Regions from separate parts of the Cupriavidus sp. genome, predicted to be linked through region 2. Evidence: predicted binding sites of a transcription regulator. Region 2 holds the regulator's gene; the other holds the start of a gene.
What was found. Region 2 encodes FNR, which switches genes on or off when oxygen is low (the NO sensors DNR and NnrR bind a similar motif). Its sites were predicted from a motif close to TTGATNNNNATCAA; they were not measured.
Positions count from the first base shown of each region.

Region 1: ACO550_RS27080 (DUF3079 domain-containing protein) is a predicted target of FNR. The motif match lies at 9,407-9,420, and genes of this name have one in related genera.

Region 1 covers NZ_DBHKYV010000028.1:77,583-89,570, reverse strand. The annotation lists gene fdnG (formate dehydrogenase-N subunit alpha) at 1-1,627, opposite strand, end outside; gene ACO550_RS27110 (hypothetical protein) at 2,008-3,672, shown strand; gene ACO550_RS27105 (metal-dependent hydrolase) at 3,746-4,600, opposite strand; gene ACO550_RS27100 (mechanosensitive ion channel protein MscS) at 4,992-5,351, shown strand; gene ACO550_RS27095 (LysR substrate-binding domain-containing protein) at 5,489-6,397, shown strand; gene ACO550_RS27090 (MFS transporter) at 6,567-7,886, shown strand; gene ACO550_RS27085 (M20 aminoacylase family protein) at 7,895-9,091, shown strand; gene ACO550_RS27080 (DUF3079 domain-containing protein) at 9,104-9,319, opposite strand; gene ACO550_RS27075 (MarR family transcriptional regulator) at 9,470-9,979, opposite strand; gene aliA (cyclohexanecarboxylate-CoA ligase) at 10,024-11,667, opposite strand; gene aliB (cyclohexanecarboxyl-CoA dehydrogenase) at 11,692-11,988, opposite strand, start outside.
Region 2 covers NZ_DBHKYV010000030.1:57,595-69,582, forward strand. The annotation lists gene zapE (cell division protein ZapE) at 1-930, shown strand, start outside; gene ACO550_RS27975 (heavy metal translocating P-type ATPase) at 1,038-3,677, shown strand; gene ccoS (cbb3-type cytochrome oxidase assembly protein CcoS) at 3,678-3,845, shown strand; gene ccoN (cytochrome-c oxidase, cbb3-type subunit I) at 4,036-5,484, shown strand; gene ccoO (cytochrome-c oxidase, cbb3-type subunit II) at 5,503-6,195, shown strand; gene ACO550_RS27995 (CcoQ/FixQ family Cbb3-type cytochrome c oxidase assembly chaperone) at 6,200-6,361, shown strand; gene ccoP (cytochrome-c oxidase, cbb3-type subunit III) at 6,364-7,278, shown strand; gene ccoG (cytochrome c oxidase accessory protein CcoG) at 7,336-8,829, shown strand; gene ACO550_RS28010 (hypothetical protein) at 8,872-9,081, shown strand; gene ACO550_RS28015 (hypothetical protein) at 9,078-9,323, shown strand; gene fnr (fumarate/nitrate reduction transcriptional regulator Fnr) at 9,424-10,149, opposite strand; gene ACO550_RS28025 (urease accessory protein UreH domain-containing protein) at 10,235-11,002, shown strand; gene scpB (SMC-Scp complex subunit ScpB) at 11,564-11,988, shown strand, end outside.

The sequences.
Region 1 (11,988 bases), on a different contig from region 2:
CGAACACCTGCAACATGTCATAGGGCTTGTCGAGCTTGGGCAGGTAGTCGAACGCCCAGTTGTTCTCGGCCGTGGCGGCCGGGCCCCACCAGGCCTTCATCAGGCTGACGTGGAACTTGGCATAGTTCTGCCAGTAGCTGAGCTGGTTGGGCCGCAGTGGCTTGAACGCGCGTGCCTCGATGTACTTGGCGTAGTCCTGCTCGCTATCCCCGGGCAGTGTCAGGTAGCCCGGCAGCAGGTTGGTCATCAGCCCCAGGTCGGTCAGGCCCTGGATGTTCGAGTGGCCGCGCAACGCGTTCATGCCGCCACCGGCGATGCCGATATTGCCCAGTAGCAACTGCACCATGGCACCGGTGCGGATCATCTGCGAGCCAACCGAATGCTGCGTCCAGCCGAGCGCGTACATGATGGTCATGGCGCGTGTGGGCGTGGCCGTGGTCGCCATCATCTCGCACACCTTCAGGAACTTGTCCTGCGGCGTGCCGCAGACGCGCTCCACCATCTCCGGCGTATAGCGCGCGTAGTGCGCCTTCAGCAGGTTGTAGACGCATCGCGGATGCGCCAGCGTGGGATCAGTCTTTACAAAGCCGTCGTCGCCGCGCTCGTAGTCCCAGGTTTCCTTGAGGTAGTGACGCTTGTCGGCGTCGTAGCCCGAGAAGATGCCGTCCTTGAACTGGTAGTCCTCGCGCACGATAAACGTGAAGTCCGTGTAGTTCTTCACGTACTCGTGCTGGATCTTGTCGTTCTCCAGCAGCCAGCGGATCACGCCGCCCAGGAACACGATATCGGTACCGGTGCGGATCTGCACGTAATAGTCCGCCACGGACGCCGAGCGCGTGAAGCGCGGGTCCACCACGATCAGCCGCGCCTTGTTGTGCGCCTTGGCCTCGGTGACCCATTTGAAACCACACGGGTGTGCCTCGGCGGCATTGCCGCCCATGATCAGGATTACGTCCGCGTTCTTGATGTCGACCCAATGGTTCGTCATCGCTCCACGGCCAAACGTCGGGGCAAGACCTGCCACCGTCGGGCCATGTCAGACACGTGCCTGGTTGTCGAACCCCAGCATGCCAAGACTGCGGATCGTCTTGTGCGTGATGTAACCCACCTCGTTGCTGCTGGCGGAAGCCGCGAGCATGGCGGTGGACAGCCATCGGTTGACCGTCTGCCCCTTTTCATCCTTGTCGATGAAATTGGCGTCGCGGTCCTGCTTCATCAGCTTGGCAATGCGGTCCAGCGCGTCATCCCATGACATGCGCTGCCACTTGTCCGATCCCGCGGCGCGGTATTCGGGGTATTGCAGGCGGTTGGGACTGTGGATGAAGTCGATCAGCGCCGCGCCCTTGGGGCACAGCGTGCCACGATTGACCGGATGGTCGGGGTCGCCCTCGATATGGATGATGCTGGCCTTGGCGTTCTTGGCCTTGTCACCAAGGCTGTACATCAGCAGGCCGCACGCCACCGAACAGTAGGGGCATGTATTGCGGGTTTCGGTGGTGCGCGCCAGCTTGTAGGCCCGCACCTCTGCCAGCGCCACGTCGGGCGCGAACCCGATCAGCGCAAGGCTCGACCCCGCCAGCGACGCTCCCGAAAATTTCAGGAACTGTCGGCGGTTCATCGTAACCATGGGGACACCTCCTTGTACCGGACCGCCGTCCGGTCATGGATTTTCTGCAGGGACAGAGACGAGTATAGGCATTAGTGGCGTTTTAGCTATGTGCGCTGCGGCTTTGTGATGGGGACCCCCTGTTTTCTCCCCTCTCCCGCGTTGCGGGAGAGGGGAGCCAACCATCGGGTAGGCATTTGTATCGCAAAGATGTCAAATCTGACATTTGTCAATGCCCCTGTTGTGGGTTATCCGGCGCATTGGAGTTGCGACACACTCCACGCCGCCTGTCATTGGCCCGTGCGGCCATGCCAGCGGCGCGCATGCCAGCAGATGGAGCGGACCGGGGTCGGCCGCCCAGCATGCGCGATGCAAGCCAATCAAAAAAAAGAGATACAGGGATGAAATCGAAACTGATTCTTACGGGCCTTACGGGTCTGACGGTGGCCGTGCTGGCTGCTTGCGGCGGTGGCGACGGTGGTAGCAGCACTAGCACTAGCACTAGCACTGGCGACTCGACCAAGACGGTTGCTTCCACCAAGGTCAGTGGCACCGCCGCGACCGGTGCCGCGCTGGCGGGTGCGACGGTGTCGGCAAAATGCGCATCGGGTAGTGGTAGCGCCACAACGGCCGCCGACGGTACGTTCACGATCAATATTGAAAACGCCCAGCGCCCCTGCGTGCTGAGCGTCACGACGCCAGACGGCACGACGCTGCATTCGGTGGTGGAAGCCGGCAGCGAAAACAGCGTGGTGGCCAACGTCACGCCGTTCACGGAACTGATCACGGCCGCGCTGGCCCAGGGCAGCACCAAGACGTTCTTCGAGCAGTTTGACGCCAATGCGCAAGCGCGCCTGACGTCGGCCAACCTGGCTACGTCGACCCAAACCGTGCGGACCACGCTGACCGGCCTGGTGGACCTGACCGGCTTCGACCCGCTCAAGGGCGCGCTGGTGGCTGCCAACAATGGCAAGACCGGCAATGCGCTGGATCAGCTGCTGGACCAACTGGGCGCCCGCCTGAAGTCGTCCGGCGCCACCGTGGGCGACCTGTCGACGGCCATCGGCAGCAATGCCGGCACCGTCGCCATCGGCACGATCCTGCAAAAGGCATCGGCGACCTGCGCCGGCCTGCGTACGGGCGACTATTTCTTGATGGGTCCCGGTGGCGGTGGTTTCCCGGCGAGCATCGACGCCGACACACTTACGTTGACGCCTAAGCTGGTCTTGGTCAATGTGGTGTCGCCGAGCGCATCGATTGCTGCGATTCCGCTGATCGCCAACGCCACTGAAGCCTGCCGCTTCGACATCACTGGCGCAAGCAGCATGCTGGTCTCGAAGTCGGGCTTGGGCATGCTGATTCCGGCCGCCGGCACGGTGGCTACGGGCGCCTTGCCGAACCTGATCGTACCGGCACAGAAGCTGACGCTGGCCGAACTGGCTGGCGACTGGAACGCGCTGACGTTCGAGACGGGTGGCAGCGGCGCGCCGACCTCCGCACGTGTATCGTTCACGCTGGACGCCAACGGCAAGATGACGGCCGCACAGACGTGCAATGACGACAATGTGTGCGCCGCGTGGACTGCCGGCGAGCTGGCAACGCTGACGCAGCAAGCCGACGGCTCCTATCTGGCCGTCGATGCTATTCACACCAGTTTTGCGGTGGGCTTCAAGAGCACCGATGGCGTGATTTCCGCGGTGATCAGCAAGTACGACGGCATCATGGTGGCTGCCAAGCAGAATGTGCGCGCGTTGCCGGTGGTGGGTTCCACTAACGCTTACTGGGACTTCGTGGCATTCAACGATACGTCCGCGCAGTTCAACCGCGCGTCGACCACCATCCTGAGCGTCGATGCCGTCAACAACATGTACACGCGCAAGCGTAACGAAGACGGCCGTCTGGATACCTGGAAGCAGAATTTCCCGACCAATGGCCTGCGCTACCGCGCGAAGAGCGCCGGCGCGGACGAAGCGTTCCAGTTGACGCTGGGTAACACCGGCGTGGGCGTAAACGTTGGCCTGCATGTATCGAAGCCGTACTTCGATATCTCGGTGGGTCGTCCGTGATGGAAGCCTGACGACGCGTCATGACGTAGAAAAAAAGCCCGCGGGTGCATAAGCACCCGCGGGCTTTTTCACATCAGAAATCCATCTTCTGCCCCGGTTCCGGCACGATCACGGCGGTGGTGGCCGCCGTCCCCATTGCGGTCTTCAGTTCCGCCGGCGTGCCACGCGCCATCGGACTGGTGCCGTAGTGCATCGGGATCGCGTACTTCGGCTTGATAAAGTCGCGCAGCGCTACAGCGGCATCCTGCGGACCCATCGTGAAATGGTCGCCGATCGGGATCATTACCAGGTCGGGCTTGTAGCGATCGGCCACCATGATCATGTCGCCGAACAGGGCGGTATCGCCCATATGCCAGATCTTGAAGCCGTTCTCCATCTCGATGATGTAGCCCACCGGCTCGCCGCCGTAGTGAACCTCATCCTTGCCGGTGGCCGGGTTCTTCCACGACAGCTCCGAGGCATGTTCGGCATGCACCGCCGTGATCTTGGGGCCGTTGGCACCAAATGGCAGGATGGTGCCACCCTTGCCAAAGCTCTGCGCCAGGTTGGCCGGCACAATGCCCAGGCTTATCAGTTGTCGACCCATGCCGCCGGCGTTCCAGATTGGCGCGTTGTTGAGCTTGGCCAGATCCGGCGCATCGCCAAGGTGATCGCCATGGGCATGCGTGACCAGGATCAGGTCGACCTTGCCCAGCGCCGACAATTGCTTGAAGGCTGCCGGTGTCTTCGGATTGCCGGTCAACCACGGATCGACCACGATCACCTTGCCACCGGGCGTGGTGATGCGGATGGCGGACTGGCCCAGCCAGAGCACCTCGGTTTTCCCGGCGGCGGTTGGGGCCGGCGTGGTGGCCGGCTGCGAGGGCACCGGTGGATTGGCAACCTGCGATGCGCAGGCGCTGAGCGCGGCAACGGCGCAGGCCAGCAACAGGTGGTGCAGGCGAACCGGTGAGCGTGGGGAGTCAGTGAGACGAGGAGGGTGAGAGGGGTGAGAGGGGCGGTGTTTGAGCATGCTGGTCCCTGGTTGAAGTGGTATCGACAGCGGAGCCGCACCGCTTCAGGGGTATCACGCAGGCACTGAGGCGTTGCGTTGGGAAGTATTTGCAGGTCGAACCGCGCTGTCAACTGGCGATATCGCTCGGCTCCCGATTCGAACTTGTAACGCCGGATTCCAGAAATGACCCGCCAGCGCCGTTGCCAGGCCGTTACTGGCGCGGCGTGCTTACATCTGCTCACCATCACGTAAACCAATGTAATCGTTCGACGTCCATCATGTATTCCGTAGAGAGGGCCAAGGTTGGCCCGACAAGGAGTCAAAGATGCGCAAGTCGATTCGTTACGCTGGTATTGCTGTCCTGAGTGCCACCATGCTGGTCGCGGGGACCGCCTCGGCGCGCGACCGCTACCACGGCGGTGGCGGCGGATCGGCGGGTGCCGCAATTGCGATAGCCGCCGTGGCCGGCCTGGCGCTTGGTGCGCTGGTTGTCAGCCAGCCTGTGGTAGCCGCGCCCGCGCCGGTCTATGCGCCGCCGCAACCCGTGTATGCACCGCAACCGGTCAGCTATGCCGCGCCGGCTGTGCCGCCGGGCTACTGCTATAGCCGCTACGACGGCGCCTATGTACCTTGCGGCCGTCCGGCACCGGTCCAGTATGCCCCGCAGCCGTATTACGGGTATTGAGTATTTCGGGTTTGATGTTCCGCTGCATGGGGTCCGGCCCGCAGGGCAGGACCCCATATTGAGGGAATCCCGGGCTGCGGCCTAGAATGGCCGTTTTCCGCCGCGCACCGCGTGGCGTGGTCCCGGGAACCCCGTCCATGAAGCTACACCAGTTGCGCGCGCTGGCCGCCGTTTCCGAAACCGGCAGCATCCAGGAAGCGTCGCGCCTGCTGCATGTCACCCAGCCGGCCCTGAGCAAGGCCATCAAGGAACTGGAAACCAGTGTTGGCGCCACGTTGTTCGTGCGCACCAGCAAGGGCGTGCAATTGACCGCCCATGGCCAACGGCTGGTCAGCCATGCACGCCTGATAAGCGAAAACGTGCGTCGCGCCCGCCAGGACATGGAAGACATGAAGGGCACCGTGGTCAGCGACATCGTGGTGGGCGTGACGCCCGTCAGCGCGCTGCTGCGATCCGTGGGCACCTGCATGATGTCGTTCCGGCATGATTTTCCCCACGCCCGACTCCGTGTCCAGGAAATGCGCCCGGCCCAGTTGCTGGAGCAGGTGCGCGAAGGCATGCTGGATTTCGCGCTGACTTCGCAAGCGCTACCCGTGGACCGAGCGCTCGATTGCACCCAGGCTTGCCGCGTTCCGACGCTGATTGCCGGCCGCAGGGGCCATCCGCTGCGCGGCGCAACCTCCCTGAGTGCGTTGCAGCAGGCCGACTGGATGGTGCTCGATCCGCTGGCCGATCCCTCCACACCATTTCATCAGCTGTTCAGCGCCAATGGGCTGGAATTGCCGGAGCGCGTGGTGGAGTGCAACTCGATGACACTGGCGCTGGAAATGAGCCGGCTTGGCGATATCCTGCTGCTGCTGTCGGAAGAGTCGCGCCGCAGCCGCTTCCTGGTGGAAACCATGGACTTTCTCGACATCGTCGAGCCGGTGCCCGATCGCATCATCTCGCTGGTCTCGCGTGACCGGCATACGATGACGGTGGCCGCAGCGCGCCTGCATGACGAACTGCTCGCGGCGCTACGCGCCGATTTTCCCGCCGCCCTGTAATTGCCGAAGGATTCGCCAGACCTTCGTGATTACCAACGTTTATACCCATGAAAAAAAGCCGCGTGCTTTGTGGGTACACCGCTCCTAAGATCGTCCGCACCAGCACAAGACCATAACAACTGGCAGCGCAGACGGGCGACTGCCGTGACGTGCCACCACGAGGAGCCTCATGCACGAAGCCAGTCTTCCGCTGCGCAGCGATGCCGCAGCAGATATTGTCACGCCCGCGGCCAGCACTGCCGCGCGCCATCCCGGCAAACACCGCGCCGTGATTGCCGCCGCCATCGGCAACGGTCTCGAAATCTACGACTTCACGGTCTACAGCTTTTTTGCAGCCATTATCGGCCGGCTGTTTTTTCCGGCCAGCAGTCCTACAGCATCTCTATTGCTGTCATTCGCCACGTTTGGCGCCGGCTTCGTGATGCGGCCGCTGGGAGCCGTGCTGATTGGCAACCTGGCCGATCGCCGGGGCCGCAAGGCCGCTCTGACACTCACTATTGCGCTGATGACCGTGGGCACCGCGTTGATCGCGTTTACACCGTCATATGCCAGCATCGGCGTGACGGCAACCGTGCTGGTGGTGTTCGGCCGCCTGCTGCAGGGTTTGTCCGCCGGCGGTGAAGTAGGCGCGGCGTCGGCATTGCTGATGGAATCGGCCAGCAAGAACCGGCGTTGCTTCCTGGTGAGCTGGCAGGCCGCCACGCAGGGCGCCGCCGCCTTGCTGGGTGCGTTGACCGGTGCCGCCGTGTCGGCGTCATTGAGCGCGGAAGCCCTGCAGTCATGGGGCTGGCGCGTGCCGTTTCTGATCGGCCTGCTGATTGCGCCGGTGGGCATCTATATCCGGCGCCACCTTGAGGAAACCCATACGGAAGATACCGCGCACGCCAGCCTGCGCGCGGTGTTGCGCGAGCATGGCCGCACGCTGTTCCTCGGCGTGCTGCTGATGACCAGCAGCACGTCGTCGATGTACATCATGGTGTTCTATATGCCGACCTACCTGGTCAACACCGTGCATATGCCGCAGGCCACGGCTTTCCTGGCCGCATGCGTGGCGGGTTTGACGATGCTGGTGATGGCACCGCTGTTCGCACGCTTCGCGGACCGGCTGGGGCACCGCAAGCCGCTGCTGATCGCCAACAGCATTCTGTCGCTGTGCGTGATGCTGCCGAACTTCGCGCTGCTGTCGTCGGGACCGGGCCTGCCGCTGACGCTGTGCTGCATAGCGCTGTCGGTGACCATTGGCTCGGTCGGCAGCGGTGCCGGCACGGCGATGATGATGGAAGCGCTGCCGCGCCACCATCGCGCTACCGGCATGTCGATCATGTATAGCGTGGGCGTTACGGTATTCGGCGGTTTTGCACCGCTGATCGTGACCTGGCTGATTGCCACTACCGGCAGCCGCATGGCACCCGCCGGCTACCTGTTCTGCGCATCCATCATCAGTTTCATTGCACTGCTGCTGTTTCCCAGCCACCCGGGCCGCGACTAAACATCATCATGACCGACAACATTTCCAACCAGATCCCTGCAGCATTGGCCGCGTCCGCGGTACGTTTCGCCGAACTGCGCCATGGCATCCACGCGCATCCTGAACTTGGCGCCGAAGTACCGCGTACCGCAGGCATTGTTGCGGGCCTGTTGCGCGAATGGGGCTATGACGTGCATGCCGGCATCGGTGGCCACGGCATCGTCGCGCAACTGAAGGTCGGCAACGGGCAACGCCGTATCGGCATCCGCGCCGATATGGACGCATTGCCGCTGCAGGAGCGTACCGGGCTGGCCTACCAGAGCCAGGTGCCGGGCCGTATGCATGCCTGCGGGCACGACGGCCACACGGCAACCTTGCTGGCCGCCGCCGAATACCTGGCCAGCACGCGCAACTTCGATGGCACGCTGAACCTGATCTTCCAGCCTGATGAGGAAGGCATGACCGGCGCGCTGTCGATGATGGATGACGGCCTGTTCGAGCGTTTCCCGTGCGATGCGATCTACGCGTTCCACAATGCGCCAGGGTTGCCAGTGGGAATGGCCGTGGTGCAAGCTGGCCCGCAAGGTGGATCGTCGGATCGCGTCACCGTCACGTTCCGCGGCAAGGGTGGGCATGGGGCCATCCCGCATCGCGCGGCGGATCCTACACTGGCGCTGGCCCATACGGTAGTGGCGCTGCAGGGCATCATTGCGCGCAACGTGGCGCCGGTGGACGCGGGTGTGATCAGCGTCGGACAGATCGAGGCGGGCACCACGTACAACATCATCCCGGAAACGGCCACGCTGAAGCTAAGCGTGCGCGCCACCGTGCCCGAGGTGCGCAAACTGCTTGAGCAACGGATTCGCGAGGTGATCACGCACCAGGCCGCATCGTGCGGCGTGAGCGTCGATATCGAATACCAGCATCTGGTGCCGGCCATCTGCAATACCGCGGCCGAAGCGGCCATCGCGCGCGCGGCGGTAGCCAGCGTGCTGGGCAACGACAAGGTCTTGCAGGTGCCCCCATCCACGCAGATGGGCAGCGAGGATTTTGCGTGGATGCTGGAGAAGGTGCCCGGCTGCTACTTCGTGCTCGGCAATGGCACGGGGCAATGGGTGGGATGCTCGGTCCACAACGATGGCTACGACTTCAACGATGCCTTGATCCCGCTGGGTGCAGCATGCTGGGTGGCACTGGCTGAAGGGTACCTGAAGCGGGAGGAGTAAGACGGCGTGGCTTCAGGCTGCGGATGGGGGGCGCGCTGACGCGTCCTTCACCTCCACCTCGATCCCCCAATCGCCATGCTCGTACCAGTCGTCACCGAGCAGTTCCATCGGATGCTGCGTGCGGCTGGAGCCATTGCCACAGCCCATGGCATCGACGGCGCAATACTTGTCACAACCCCAGCAGATGCGTTCGGGGTGCTTCGGATGGAGCGGGAATTTCTTGGCCATTTGCAATGCGGCGGCGCGCAGGAAGGCGCCGTACGCATTGCATGGTAGGTCGTTCGGGTGTGAAAGTTGGCGATATTGCTACGGCGTTTGCGTTGAATCAAATGTGACGGCGTAGACCGGCGCAGGTGTGGAGGACCTGCCCTGTAACCGCTACTCTTCCTCGCCCCCCGCGGCCCACTCCTGGTCCAGTTGCTCCATGCTGTTGAGCAGCTTCAGCAAGTAGTGCAGCGCATGCGTGATGTCGTCGGTGGAAAAATTGGCGAGTAGCCGACCGTAGTACGCGCGGATCTTGGGTTGGGCCAGTTCCAGCCAGACGTGCCGGCCCTCTTGCGTCATGGTGACCACGCGTGAGCGGCGGTCGCGCGGGTCGGGGGCGATGGCTACGTGGCCGTCGCGTTCCATGCGGCTGATCACGCCCGACAGGTTCTGTCGCGTCACCATCAGGTACTTGGCCAGTTCGCCGATGCTCATGCCCGGCGCGGCCTGTTCACGCGACAGCGCGCCCAGCACGGCCCATTGCTGGGTGGTCAGGCCTTCGTCCTCCACGGCGCGGGTGCCCGTCTTGTGCAGCATGTTCGCGCATTGGTAGAGCCGAAAGAACAGCCGGTTGGCCAGTTCCATCTCCAATGGCGCGGCGGCGAGTTTGTCCGGAGATTCCATGTTCCTGTGCGGTTGACGGTGCGCCCGCGATTGTAGCGCGGCGGCTAGAGCGTGCCCTCGGCCAGTATCTCGCGCAACCTGAACTTCTGGATCTTGCCGGTCGGCGTGGCCGGCAGCGCGTCGCGCAGGATTAACCGTTCCGGGATGTATTGCAGCGCTACCTGCCGGGCTTTCAGGAAAGTCACCATCTCGTCGAAGCCGAGTGATTTCCCGCCCCTGGGTACCACCACCGCACATGCGCGTTCGCCGAGCCGGGCGTCGGGATAAGCGACGATGGCTACCTGCGCAACGGCCGGGTGCCGGTACAACAGCGCTTCGATCTCGAACACCGGAATATTCTCTCCGCCCCGGATGATGACGTCCTTGCTGCGGCCGCTGATGCGAATATAGCCGTCGATATCCAACGAAGCCAAATCGCCGCTGTCGAACCAGCCCTCGTCGTCAGTGGCGTTCAGGTGCGGACGCTTCAGGTAACCGCCGAAGTTCGACGACGACCGCACCAGCAGCCTGCCGACCTCGCCGGGCGCGGCAGCGTTGCCATCAGGCGCTGCAATCCGGACTTCAGCGCCCGGCAAGGGGCAGCCGTCAGTCGTGCAGGCGCGGTGGTCGTCGTCGTGCGGATGGATCAGCGTGACTGCGCCATTCTCGGTCATGCCCCAGGCCGAGACGATCTTGGCGCCCAGCACTTGGCGGGCCTGCTCGACGAGCGCGCCCGGGATCGGAGCCCCGGCGCAGAGAAAGGTTTTCAATGTAGGCACCGGCGCGGCGGTTTCCTGCACCTCTCGCGTGAGGTCGGTCAGGAACGGGGTCGACGCCATCGTGAATGTCACGCCCTCGGTGCGAATCACGTCGGCTGCGATGCGCGGGTCCCAGGTGTCCTGCAATATGGCGCTGGCGCGCAGCATGATTGGCATCATCAGGCCATACATAAAGCCGGTCTGGTGTGCCATTGGCGATGCCATCAACACTACGTCGTCTCGGCCCAGTTGCAAACGCTCCGCATAGGCAACGATGTTCGACATCAGCGTATTGGCTGAATGCATGACCCCCTTGGGCTCGCCAGTGGTGCCCGAGGTGAAGATGAGCTGCGTAATGTCGTCGGGACCTGGGCGATGGCGTGTGAGTATCTCGTGCGCGTCGTCGTCGGTTTCCCAGGCAGGTACGGTCAGCAGCGCATCGAAGTCGTTGGCGCCGTTGCCATCGACCACCACCACCTGCCGCAGTCCGGGTAAATCCGCCTGCAGCGATTGGGCCATGGTTTCATGATCGAAGCCGCGAAAGACTTTCGGTACGATAAGTACCTTGGCCTCACTGTGCGCCAGCATGAAGCGCAGTTCGCGCTCACGAAAGATATGCATCAGCGGGTTCAAGACCGCGCCGATACGCGAGCAGGCCAGGTACAGCGCGGTGAACTGCCAGCAGTTCGGTAACTGCATGGCCACCACGTCGTTGCGGCCCACGCCCAGCCGTGTCAGTCCCACCGCGATGCGGTCGGCCAGTGATACCAACTGGCGATAGGTAAAGCGCCGTGTCTGGCCCGACGCCACGCTGACCGCGGCCAGTGCCAGCTTGTCCGGGCACTGCGCCAGGCACGCATCGATCTCGTCATTGATCGTGCGGTCCAGCCAGTAACCGTTGGCAACGCTCCGGGCGCGTCGCGGCGCCAGCAATACTGCATCGAAATCCATGACGTGGTCTCCGTGGAACAGGGCTTAGATCGGCACCGCATCGCGGCCCGCACGGGCGCGTGCAATGATCGTCTTCATGATCTGCGCGGTGCCATCGCCAATCTGGAAGCCCAGCACATCGCGCAGCCGTTGCTCCATCGGTCCTCGGTCGTAGCCGCCGTGGCCGTGCATCAGCAGGCACTGGTGCACCACGTCATACGCCAGCTTGGGCGCCCACCACTTGCACATGGCCGCCTCGGCGCTGTGCGGTGCGCCCTGGTCCTTAAGCCACAACGCCTGGAGGCAAAGCAGCCGTGCTGCTTCAACCTGCGTGTCGAAATC
Region 2 (11,988 bases):
CCCAAGGGCGTCTACATGTGGGGTGGAGTAGGGCGCGGCAAGTCGTTCCTGATGGACAGCTTCTATTCCTGCGTGCCCGTGGTACGCAAGACGCGGCTCCATTTCCATGAATTCATGCGCGAGGTGCATCGCGAGCTCGAGGAACTGCGTGGTCGCCCGGACCCGCTCGACGAGTTGGCCAAACGCATCGCGCGCCGTTTCCGCCTGATCTGCTTCGACGAGTTCCATGTCAGCGACGTGGCGGACGCAATGATCCTGCACCGGCTGCTACAGCAGTTGTTCGACAACGGCGTGCAGTTCGTGATGACCTCGAACTATCGCCCGGACCTGCTCTATCCGGACGGCCTGCACCGCGATCGCGTGCTGCCGGCCATCGGGCTGCTGCAGACCAAGCTCGACGTGCTCAACGTCGATGCCGGGATCGACTATCGCAAGCGCGCGCTGGAGCAGGTGCAGGCTTATCACACGCCGCTGAACCGCGAGGCCAGCGCCGCCCTGCGCGACGCATTCGTGTCGATTGCCGGAACCGCCGACGAGTCGCCGATCCTGCATATCGAGCACCGCGAGATCAAGGCGTTGCGCAAGGCCAATGGCGTGGTCTGGTTCGACTTTGCCACGCTGTGCGGTGGGCCACGCTCGCAGAACGACTACCTGGAAATTGCCTCGCAGTTCCACACGGTGATCCTGTCGGACGTGCCGAAGATGACGCCGCGCATGTCTTCCGAAGCGCGCCGCTTTACGTGGCTGATCGACGTGTTCTATGACCACAAGGTCAAGCTGCTGATCTCCGCCGAAGTGCCTGCCGACGAGCTCTATACCGAAGGCCAGATGGCCAACGAGTTCCATCGAACCGTATCGCGGATCATCGAGATGCAGTCGCGCGAGTATCTGGAGTCCGAGCGCCGGGTGATGGACACCTCGCTGACCTGAGCGAAACCTGCCGGGAACGATTCTGACTCGGTTCCTGTAATCTTGATTTGCATCAAGGCGGAGCGCGCGCGAGTTACCTAGTATCCACTGGGTAATAAAAGCGCGCCATGCCGTCCCTAACTACTGCCCCCCTCGCGCCATCGCTGGCCCCCGCGGCTTCTGCCGCCCAGGCCATCCAGGTTGCCCCGTCCACCGGACCGGGGGCCGTATCGACGTCTTCCCCGTTTTCCTGTTTCCATTGCGGCCTGTCGATAAAAGATGCCGCACCGATCGTCGCCCAGGTTGATGGCCAGCCACGCACGTTCTGCTGCGGCGGTTGCCAGACCCTGGCCCAGACGCTGCACGCTGCGGGTTTCGGGCACCTCTACGGCGATGTCACGCGTTTTGCGCGTCCGATCGATGCCGAGTCGCGGCGCGAAGCCGAGCCGGTCTGGGCCGCCTATGACACGCCGGAACTGCGCAGCCAGTTTGTGCGGCCGCTTGGTGAAGGCCGTTCCGAAATCACGCTGGCGCCCGAGAATATCCGTTGCGCGGCCTGCGCGTGGCTGATCGAACAGCGCCTGGCGCAACTCGACGGCGTGGAGTCGGTGGTGGCCAACGTGGCTACGCGCCGCGTGGTGGTGCGGTGGCGAGATGCGGCGCAAGGCGTTGCGGCGCTGCTGTCGAGCCTGGCCGATATCGGCTACACGGCATGGCCTTTCGAAGTCTCGCGCTCCGACCATCAGGACCGCCGTGAGCGGCGCAGCCTGCTGATGCGCATGGCGGTGGCCATGCTCGGCATGATGCAGGTGATGATGTACGCGTGGCCGCTGTACACCCACGAAGCCACGATCGATCCCGGCCAGTTGCAACTGATGCGCTGGGCCAGCTTCGCGCTGACGATCCCGGTGGTTCTCTATTCCGCATGGCCGATCTTTGCCGGCGCATGGCGGTCCTTGCGACAGCGCCATATGGGCATGGACGTGCCTGTGGCGATCGGCGTCGCGGCGGGCTTTGTGGCCAGCGCCATTGCCACGGCGCGTGGCGTGGGCGAGGTCTATTTCGATTCCGTGACGATGTTCGTCGCATTCCTGCTGCTGGCGCGCTATCTGGAACTGCGCGTACGCCAGGCATCGCGCAGCGGTGCGGAGATGCTGGCGCGGCAACTGCCAGCCACGTGCGAACGCCTGGCACAGGCCGGCGGGGTGGGCGAGCGCATCCCCGTGGCCCGGTTGCAGCCCGGCGACCTGATTCGTGTCAAGGCTGGCGAGATCGTGCCAGCCGATGGCGTGGTGGTGGGCGGAGCGAGCGAGATCGATGAATCGATGCTGACAGGCGAGGCACGGCCCGTACAACGCATCATGGGCGATACCGTGCTGGCCGGCTGCTTCAATGCGGCCAGCCCGCTGGAAGTGCGCATCGACCGCATCGGCGCGCAGACACGGCTGGCTGAAATCGTGGCCGTGCTCGATCGCGCGCTGGCCGACAAGCCCAGGCTTGCACAACTGGCCGATCGCGTGGCGGGGTGGTTCGTGGGCACCCTGCTGGCCATGGCGGCCGTTACCGGACTGGTCTGGGCGCTGTGGATCGATCCGTCGCGCGCCATGCTGGTGACGGTGGCAGTGCTGGTGGTGAGTTGCCCTTGCGCATTGTCGTTGGCCACGCCGGCCGCGCTGGCAGCGGCCGGCGCGGCCTTGTCGCGGCGCGGTGTGCTGCTGACGCGCGCCCATGCACTGGAGACGCTGTCCCGCGTGACGGACGTGGTGCTCGACAAGACTGGCACGCTGACCGAAGGCCGCTTCGCACTGGTGTCGACGCAGACGCTTGGTGCGCTCGATGCGCAGGCGTGCCGGCAGATCGCGGCCGCCATGGAACGAGGCGGCGAACACCCGATCGCGCGGGCCTTCAATGAATTCCCCGAATCCCCTGAATCCTCTGAATCCTCTGAATCCTCTGAATCTTCCGACGCCACTGCGGAATCCGCACCACGCGTTGCCGATCTGCGCAATGTACCGGGGCAGGGACTTGAGGCCACTGTCGATGGCTGTCGGTTCCGCCTGGGCCGCCGCGAGTTCGTGGCTGGCCTGTCATCGTTCCCCTCATCCTTGATCGATCGGCGCGATCAGCGCGACCAGGGCGGTACGGAGCATCCGGGCGCCACGCAGGTCTGGCTTGGCGATGCCAGCGGATTGCTCGCCTGTTTTCAACTGGCCGATGTCGAGCGCGCGCAGACGCCCGCGCTGCTGCGCGAGCTCGCCGCGCTCGGTGTGCGATGCCATCTGGTATCTGGTGATGCCGCCGCGGCCGTGCAGTGGTGTGCCGCGCGCTTCGGCATGGAGACCGCACGCGGGGCAGTGACCCCCGAGGGCAAGCGCGCGTATGTGAGTACGTTGCAACGGCGCGGCGCGATTGTGCTTGCGGTTGGCGACGGTATCAACGATGCGCCGGTGCTGGCGCAGGCGCAAGTCTCGATTGCGATTGGCAGTGGCGCACCTCTCGCGCAGGCGGGCGCCGATGCGGTGCTGACGCACGGTGGCGTGGCCGAGGTGGCCACTGCAATAGCCGCGGCGCGGCGCGCGCGCCGGGTCGTACGGCAGAACCTTGGGTGGGCCTTTGCCTACAACGTGGTGGCCATTCCATTGGCGGCCACGGGGCACGTGACGGCATGGATGGCCGGTATCGGCATGTCTGTGTCATCGCTGCTGGTGGTGGCCAATGCCTGGCGGCTGTTGCGTGTCAAGCCGCCTGCCCGGATCGGGGATTCGTAAATGGAAACGCTGTATTTGCTGGTGCCGATGAGCCTGATGCTGGTGGCGCTGATCGCCGGCGCATTGTGGTGGGCCTTGCATGCCGGGCAGTACGACGACCTGGACCGCCCGGGCGAGGCGATCCTGCTCGACAACGACAAGCCGCAGGGCCCGGATACAGCGCGCTGACATCGACAGGATGCGCTTGGCAACCGCGAAATTTCTGCTGAATCGACTTTAAATCGGTGCACTGACAACACCAGGCACAAACAGTTCGTCTGCGATGCATCGACATTGATTGAGGTCAACGCGACAAGTGCGCGGTTTTTCTAAAGTCACACTGTCAATAGGTTTATTCTTACTTAGCTTGGGGGTCTGAATGGCTGTCACCACCGCGTCTCCACGCGTCGACACCTTCAATTACGGCGTGGTGCGGCAGTTTGCCGTCATGACCGTAGTGTGGGGGATCGTCGGCATGGCCGTAGGCGTTCTGCTTGCGGCGCAACTGATCTGGCCAGATCTGAATTTCAATACACCGTGGCTGTCGTTCGGCCGGCTGCGACCGCTGCATACCAATGCGGTGATCTTCGCATTCGGCGGCAGCGCGCTGTTTGCCACGTCCTACTATGTGGTGCAGCGTACCTGCCAGGCGCGCCTGTTCTGCGGCCCGCTCGCGGCCTTCACGTTCTGGGGTTGGCAGCTCGTCATCGTGGCCGCCGCGATCACGCTGCCGATGGGCATTACGAGTTCCAAGGAATATGCCGAGCTCGAATGGCCCATCGACATACTGATCACGCTGGTCTGGGTGGCCTACGCCGTAGTGTTCTTCGGCACGATCATCAAGCGCAAGACGCGGCACATCTACGTTGCCAACTGGTTCTTTGGTGCCTACATCCTGACGATTGCGATCCTGCACATCGTCAACAACATCGAGATGCCGGCGTCGATGTGGAAGTCGTACTCCGCCTATGCAGGCGTGCAGGATGCCATGATCCAGTGGTGGTACGGCCATAACGCGGTCGGTTTCTTCCTGACCACGAGCTTCCTCGGGATGATGTACTACTTCATCCCCAAGCAGGCCGAGCGCCCGATCTACTCGTACCGCCTGTCGATCGTCCACTTCTGGGCGCTCAACTTCACCTACATGTGGGCAGGTCCGCACCATCTGCAATACACCGCGCTGCCAGACTGGGCGCAGTCGCTGGGCATGGTGTTCTCGCTGATCCTGCTTGCGCCGTCGTGGGGCGGCATGATCAACGGCATCATGACCATGTCGGGCGCCTGGCACAAGCTGCGCACCGACCCGATCCTCAAGTTCCTGGTTGTCGCACTGTCGTTCTACGGCATGGCCACGTTTGAAGGATCGATGATGTCGATCAAGACCGTGAATGCGTTGTCGCACTACACGGACTGGACCATCGGCCACGTCCATTCGGGCGCACTGGGCTGGGTCGCGATGATCTCCATCGGTTCGCTCTACTACCTGATTCCGCGCCTGTTCGGCGAGAAGCAGATGTACAGCACGCGGCTGATCGAACTGCACTTCTGGGTCGCAACGATTGGCGTGGTGCTCTATATCGCCTCGATGTGGATTGCCGGCGTGATGGAAGGCCTGATGTGGCGCGCCACGCAGCCCGACGGCACGCTTACCTACGCGTTCGTGGAAGCGGTGAAGGCCAAGTATCCGTTCTACCTGATCCGTTTGCTGGGTGGCCTGTGCTTCCTGGGCGGCATGTTCATCATGGCCTACAACGTGTTCCGCACCATCGCGGGCAAGCCCGCCGTGGATGCGCCGATCCCGGCCAGCCTGCCGGCCTCTGCCCACTGATCGCCGAGGATTGCAACGATGTCTCAAAATCAAGGTTTCTTCAGGCACGAGACGCTGGAGAAGAATGTCGGCTGGCTGATCATCGCCACCATCATCGTGGTGAGCATTGCCGGCCTGGTGCAGATCGTGCCGCTGTTCTTCCAGCATTCGACCACCGAGCCCGACCCGGGCATCACGCCGTATTCGGCACTACGCCTGATGGGGCGCGACATCTATATCCGCGAAGGCTGCGTGGGATGCCACTCGCAACAGGTGCGCACACTGCAGGCCGAGACCGAGCGCTATGGCCATTTCTCCACGGCCGGTGAATCGGTGTTCGATCATCCGTTCCTGTGGGGTTCCAAGCGTACCGGTCCGGACCTGGCACGCGTCGGTGGCCGTTACTCCGATGACTGGCAACGGATTCACCTGCGCAATCCGCGTGACGTGGTGCCCGAGTCGGTGATGCCGTCGTATCCGTGGCTCGAAAAGACGCCGCTGCCGACCGATGCGGTACAGGCCCGCATGCGTGCCTTGCAACGCCTGGGCGTGCCATATACCAACGACGAAATTGCGCGCGCACCGGAAGAACTGGTGGGCAAGACCGAAGAGGACGCAATGGTGGCCTACCTGCAAGGCCTGGGCCTGAACCGTCGCAACGTCCGGCTCGACAGCGGTAGCGCCGCCACGGCTGCACCCGCCGCGCAAGCGTCGGCGCCAGCGAAGGAGTAATGCCATGGTGATCGTGACCGCTGTCGCCACTGTCCTGTCGATGCTGACCTTCCTGGCCATCTGCTGGTGGGCCTGGTCGGGTGGTCGTCGGGCCGCCAACGAGGAATCGGCGATGTTGCCGTTTGCCTTGCCGGACGAAACCAATCATCCAAGCCGGAATTCGTAACCATGAGCGATTTTATTTCCGATTTCTGGGGCTACTACATCACGGCCATTGCGCTGATCGGCATCGCGTGGTGCGTGTGGCTGCTGTTTTCCCAACGCAAGATGCCAAAGGGCGTCAGCACCACCGACGACACCGGCCATGTCTGGGACGACGACCTGCGCGAACTGAACAATCCGTTGCCGCGCTGGTGGATGTGGATGTTCCTGCTGGCCTGCGTGTTCAGCGTCGGTTACCTGGTGCTGTATCCGGGCCTGGGCTCGTACGCGGGCGTTCTGAAGACGTCCACGCAGGGCGAACTGGCCGCGCATCGGCAGGCCGCCGAGAAGATGCAGCACGAGGTCTATGCCAAGTACCTGAAGATGGACGTCAAGCAGGTGGCGGCAGACCCCGATGCGCGCGAGATTGGTCAGCGCCTGTTCCTGAACTACTGCGCGCAATGCCATGGTTCCGATGCACGCGGCAGCCGCGGCTTCCCGAACCTGACGGACAACGACTGGCTCTACGGCGGCGACCCCGAGACGATCCAGCAGACCATCGCCAAGGGCCGCAACGGCATGATGCCGCCGTTCGCAGGCACCATCGACGGCAAGCTGGCCGGGGACACGGCGCAGTACGTGCGCTCGCTGTCGGGACTGACCTACGACCCGATCCGTGCGTCGCGCGGCGAGGGTACGTTCAAGTCGACCTGTGCCGCATGCCATGGTGCGAACGGCAAGGGGAACCAGGCGCTCGGTGCTCCCAATCTGTCCGACAAGGTGTGGCTGTATGGCAGCTCCGAAGGATCGATCACCGATGCAATCCTGAAGGGTCATAACGGCCATATGCCGGCACATGAGGAAATCCTGACGCCGGAACGCATCCGCATGCTGACGGCTTATATCTGGGGCCTGTCGAACACGGCGCCTGCAGGGCAATGACAAACCGCTCCGACGCTGGGCGGCGTACCGCCCGCGCCGGAGCATGAGGGCTAAACAATGAACGCGCCCCTGGAATCTCCCCCCGCAACGCGGGACCGGACCGAGGCCCCCGGCTGGCGGCCAGCGCCGCCCGCAGGCAGCGCCGCGGAGGCTAGCGAAGAGGCGTTGTACGAGGTACGACGCAAGATTTATCCGCGCTCGGTGACCGGCGCCTTTTCAAGCTGGCGTGTCTGGCTGGTGATCCTGACCCAGCTCGTCTACTACGGCACGCCGTGGCTGCAATGGAACGACCGCCAGGCAGTGCTGTTCGATCTCGGTGCACGCAAGTTCTATATCTTCGGACTGGTGTTGTGGCCGCAGGACGTGATCTACCTGGCAGTGCTGCTGGTGATCTCGGCGCTGTCACTGTTCCTGTTCACGGCTATTGCGGGGCGGCTGTTCTGCGGCTATGCCTGTCCGCAGACGGTCTACACCGAGATATTCATGTGGATCGAGCGGCGTGTCGAAGGTGACCGCATCGCCCGTATCCGCCTGGACGGCGACCCGTGGAGCCTGCGCAAGCTCCGGCTCAAGGCGACCAAGCACACGCTGTGGGTGGCCATCGCGTTGTGGACGGGGTTCACCTTCATTGGCTACTTCGCGCCGATCCGTGAGCTGGGCAGCGAGATCCTGCAATTCTCGCTGGGCCCGTGGCAAACCTTCTGGATGCTGTTCTACGCGTTTGCGACGTGGGGCAATGCGGGCTTCATGCGCGAGCAGGTCTGCAAGTACATGTGTCCGTACGCGCGTTTCCAGAGCGTGATGGTCGATCGCGATACCTTTGTCGTGACCTATGACGTGGGGCGTGGCGAACCGCGTGGCAGCCGTTCGCGCAAGGCAGACCATCATGCGGCAGGCCTGGGCGATTGCGTGAACTGCAGCATCTGCGTGCAGGTGTGTCCGACCGGGATCGATATCCGCGATGGCCTGCAGTACGAGTGTATTGGTTGCGGGGCATGTATCGACGCCTGCAATCAGGTCATGGACAAGATGGAGTATCCGCGCGGGCTGATCCGGTACACATCGGAAAATGCGATGCGCAAGAGCCTGTCCGTGACCGATGCACGCAAACGGCTGATGCGCCCGCGCACAATCGTCTACACCATGATCTGGTTATTGCTGGCCGTAGGATTTGTCGCATCGCTGGCCATGCGCACCCCGCTCAAGGTCGACATCATCCGCGATCGCGGCGCACTTGGCCGCGAGGTGGAAGGGCGCTGGATCGAGAACGTGTACCGACTCCAGTTGATCAACACAACGGAAGCGCCGATGAAGGTGCGCGTGCAGGCCGGCAGTGATGAGTTGAAGGGGATGGTCGTCGAATACGATCACACCGCGGAAGCGTTGTCGCCCACATCGAACCGCTTGTTGCCAATCCGGATCCGCGTGCCGATCGACGATGCCAGGCAGGGGACGTACAAGATCAGCGTGACGGTGACCGCCGAAGCGGAACCCGCGCGTGCGGTGCAGATCCGGCAAAGCACGAGTTTTATCGTACCCCGCAATCTGTGATGCTTTATCTGTGAAGCTGGACGATACCAAGAGGAGAGCGCAATGACCCCACATCCCGCCAAGCCCTGGTACAAGGAGCCATGGCCGTGGATCCTGATGAGCGGACCGCTGCTGGCCATGATTGGTTGCGGCATCACGATCTGGCTGGCAAGCACGCATGCCGATATGCCGGTCGGGGATGCCACCCGTCATGGCCTGGTCGTGGAGAAGGTCGATGTTGACCATGCCCGGACACCAGCGAGGCAACCATGAGATTGCGCTGGCTGATGTGGGTGTTATGGCCGGCATTCCTGATGGGAGGCGCGGCAACGGCCGTGGTGTTCTCGGTGGTGGATCCTGGTGATCTCAGTTTTTTCGGGCATCCGGTCGAGGCATCGCGGCAGGCGGTCTATACGGTGGGATTCCTGGTGGCGTGGCTGTTCTGCGCGTTGTCCAGCGGGCTGACGCTGTACACGATGCCGGTGAAGCTCAGCGATACCGATGAACTCGAATAGGTCCGGTATGCATGAAGTGCCTGGGAACCCTGGAAAACGGAAAGGCCGCACCGGATGCGCTCCGGTGCGGCCTTTTGCATGTTGCTCGCGAAGGCGCCGTTCAGCAGGATCGGCTGTAGACCTGCTTGATACCCTCCATATCGACCAGCTTCACATGGCGCTGACGAATCTGGATCAGCCCCGCTTCCGCAAAGCGCGAGAACAGTCGGCTGACGGTTTCGAGCTTCAGGCCCAGGTAGCTGCCGATTTCCTCGCGGCTCATGCGCAGTACGAACTCTGTCGAGGAGTATCCGCGCGCCGACAGTCGTTCAGACATGTTGATCAGGAACGCCGCGAGACGCTCCTCGGCACGCATCGAGCCGAGCGTGATCAGCATCACCTGGTCCTGGGAGATTTCCTTGCTCATCAGGCGCAGGAACTGGCCTTGCAGCGACGGAAGCTGGCCCGACAATACCTGCAGGTCATCGAACCGCACGACGCAGACTTCGGTGTCTTCGAGTGCCGTGGCATCCGATGCGTGCTGCATCTCGCTGAGCCCGTCGAGACCGATCACTTCGCCGGGCAGGTGAAAGCCCGTGATCTGCGTGCGCCCGTCTTCCATCGTGACGTGCGTCTTCAGTGTGCCGAAGCGAATCGCATAGACCGCGGTGAGGGGCTCTCCCATGCGGTACAGCGTTTCACCCTTGTGAACACGAACGCGTTCCTGCACGAGCGTGTCCATTTTCACGAGGTCTTGCTGCGACATGCCCACGGGCAGGCAAAGCTGACCCATGGCACACGTGGAACAGCGGGGCGACATCTCGGTGACGGGAATGGAAGTCAACAATTGAAGTGCTCGTTTTGAATGCGCTTGAAGCGAGGGCGCGATGCAGGCATTTTACAGCGTCGAGTGACGCGGAAGCGAGGAACAGTTGCCATTTGGTGTACTTTTAAGCGTTTTTCTGGTGGCCCTGCTTGGCGGCGTGCATTGCGCCGCAATGTGCGGTGGCATTGCGATTGCCGCGGAGCAGAACGGCACGCGCCGGGTGGCCGCGATCGTGCATCGCTCGCCGCGTAGCTGGTGGGCCGAACTGTGCGTGATGCACGCCGGACGCCTGACCACCTACATGCTGCTTGGCGCATTGATGGGCGCGGTCGGCGCAACCGTGTGGAAGCAGGAGTATCTGCCACTGCAGCGCTGGCTCTATGCGGCCGGCAGTGTGATGCTGGTTCTTACCGGGCTGTGGTTGCTACGCGGGCGAACCAGTCTTGTCAGCTGGATCGAGCGGCTGGCATCGCGTGCCGCATCGCACGTCGTGCGCCTGGCGGGATCGGTGGCGGGATACGTGCCGGCAGCGGTGCGACGCGAGCAGCGCACCCCGCCGATGTTGCGCCGCTATGGCATGGGGCTGGCATGGGGTCTGGTACCCTGCGGCATGGTTTATGGGGCACTCGCCATGGCGCTGCTCGCTGGCAATGCGCCATCGGGTGCGCTCGTGATGGGTGCGTTCGGATTGGGCACGCTACCTAACCTGCTGGTGATCTCGGGGTTGTCTGGCTATCTGCGGCAGTTGTCACGCAAGCCGGTGATTCGGACCGCGTCGGCGCTGGTGGTGATCGGGTTTGGCGCGCTCGGCGTGGCGCGGGCGATCTGGCTTCCTGATACGCTCGCGCAACACGGTTTTTGCGTGGTGTTTTGAATCGACCACAGCGGCGGGTTGCGGGCGGGGGGCGGAATGCCATACAATCGCGAGAACCACGGTATCGCGCCGCGTCATGCTCGTGGCGTCGCCGGGGCGACATTCCTGATCTGGGGTGTCGGTCCAGGGTTTCGGGGCTGCTTAGGCATGCCGGAACCATTCCCACAGTCCATCCGGTTCAAAAGATCTGGTTAAAAGGCCGACGGCGGTGTGGAAGGTGGCGCCGGGTCAAGGCGATTGTTGTCTGGGTTGCCTGAGCCGATATCCGTATTTTCTTGCCGTCTTGGCCATTCGGTGGCCCTGGCGATTGTCCGCCCCGAAGGGAGAAGGCGCGACGCAAGAGGTCCGTCGACTGGCGAAGCCTGCCAGGCCCGGACGATCTCCTGCCGGACAGACCGGCAACTCGATGCAAGGAAAGATGTGCACGGCTGCGCTGCCAGAAGGCATGCGCGCTGGCTGCGCGATGAGATGGCGGAAAGCTTCGGCGCCGCTGTATCTGCAATCTCCAGTGCCCCGGGATGGATCCGGGGGCAGGTGCAAAGACAGGCTGCACGCAATCACATGAATACCCAAGAGGCGAAGATCGTCCTCGAGACCGCGTTGATCTGTGCGCAGGAGCCACTGCGCGTTGGCGATCTGCGGCGGTTGTTTGCCGACGACGTCGGTGCCGACACCATCCGGGTGTTGCTGGAAGAATTGCGCCAGGACTGGCAGCAGCGCGGGGTCGAACTCGTTGCCCTGGCCAGTGGCTGGCGGTTCCAGAGCCGCCCGGAGATGCGCGAATTCCTGGATCGCCTGAATCCGGAAAAGCCGCCAAAGTACTCGCGCGCGGTGATGGAGACATTGGCCATCATTGCGTATCGCCAGCCTGTCACACGGGGCGATATCGAGGAAATCCGCGGCGTGACGGTCAGCACGGACGTAGTCAAGAAACTCGAGGATCGTGGCTGGATCGAGGTCATCGGCCATCGCGATGTGCCCGGTCG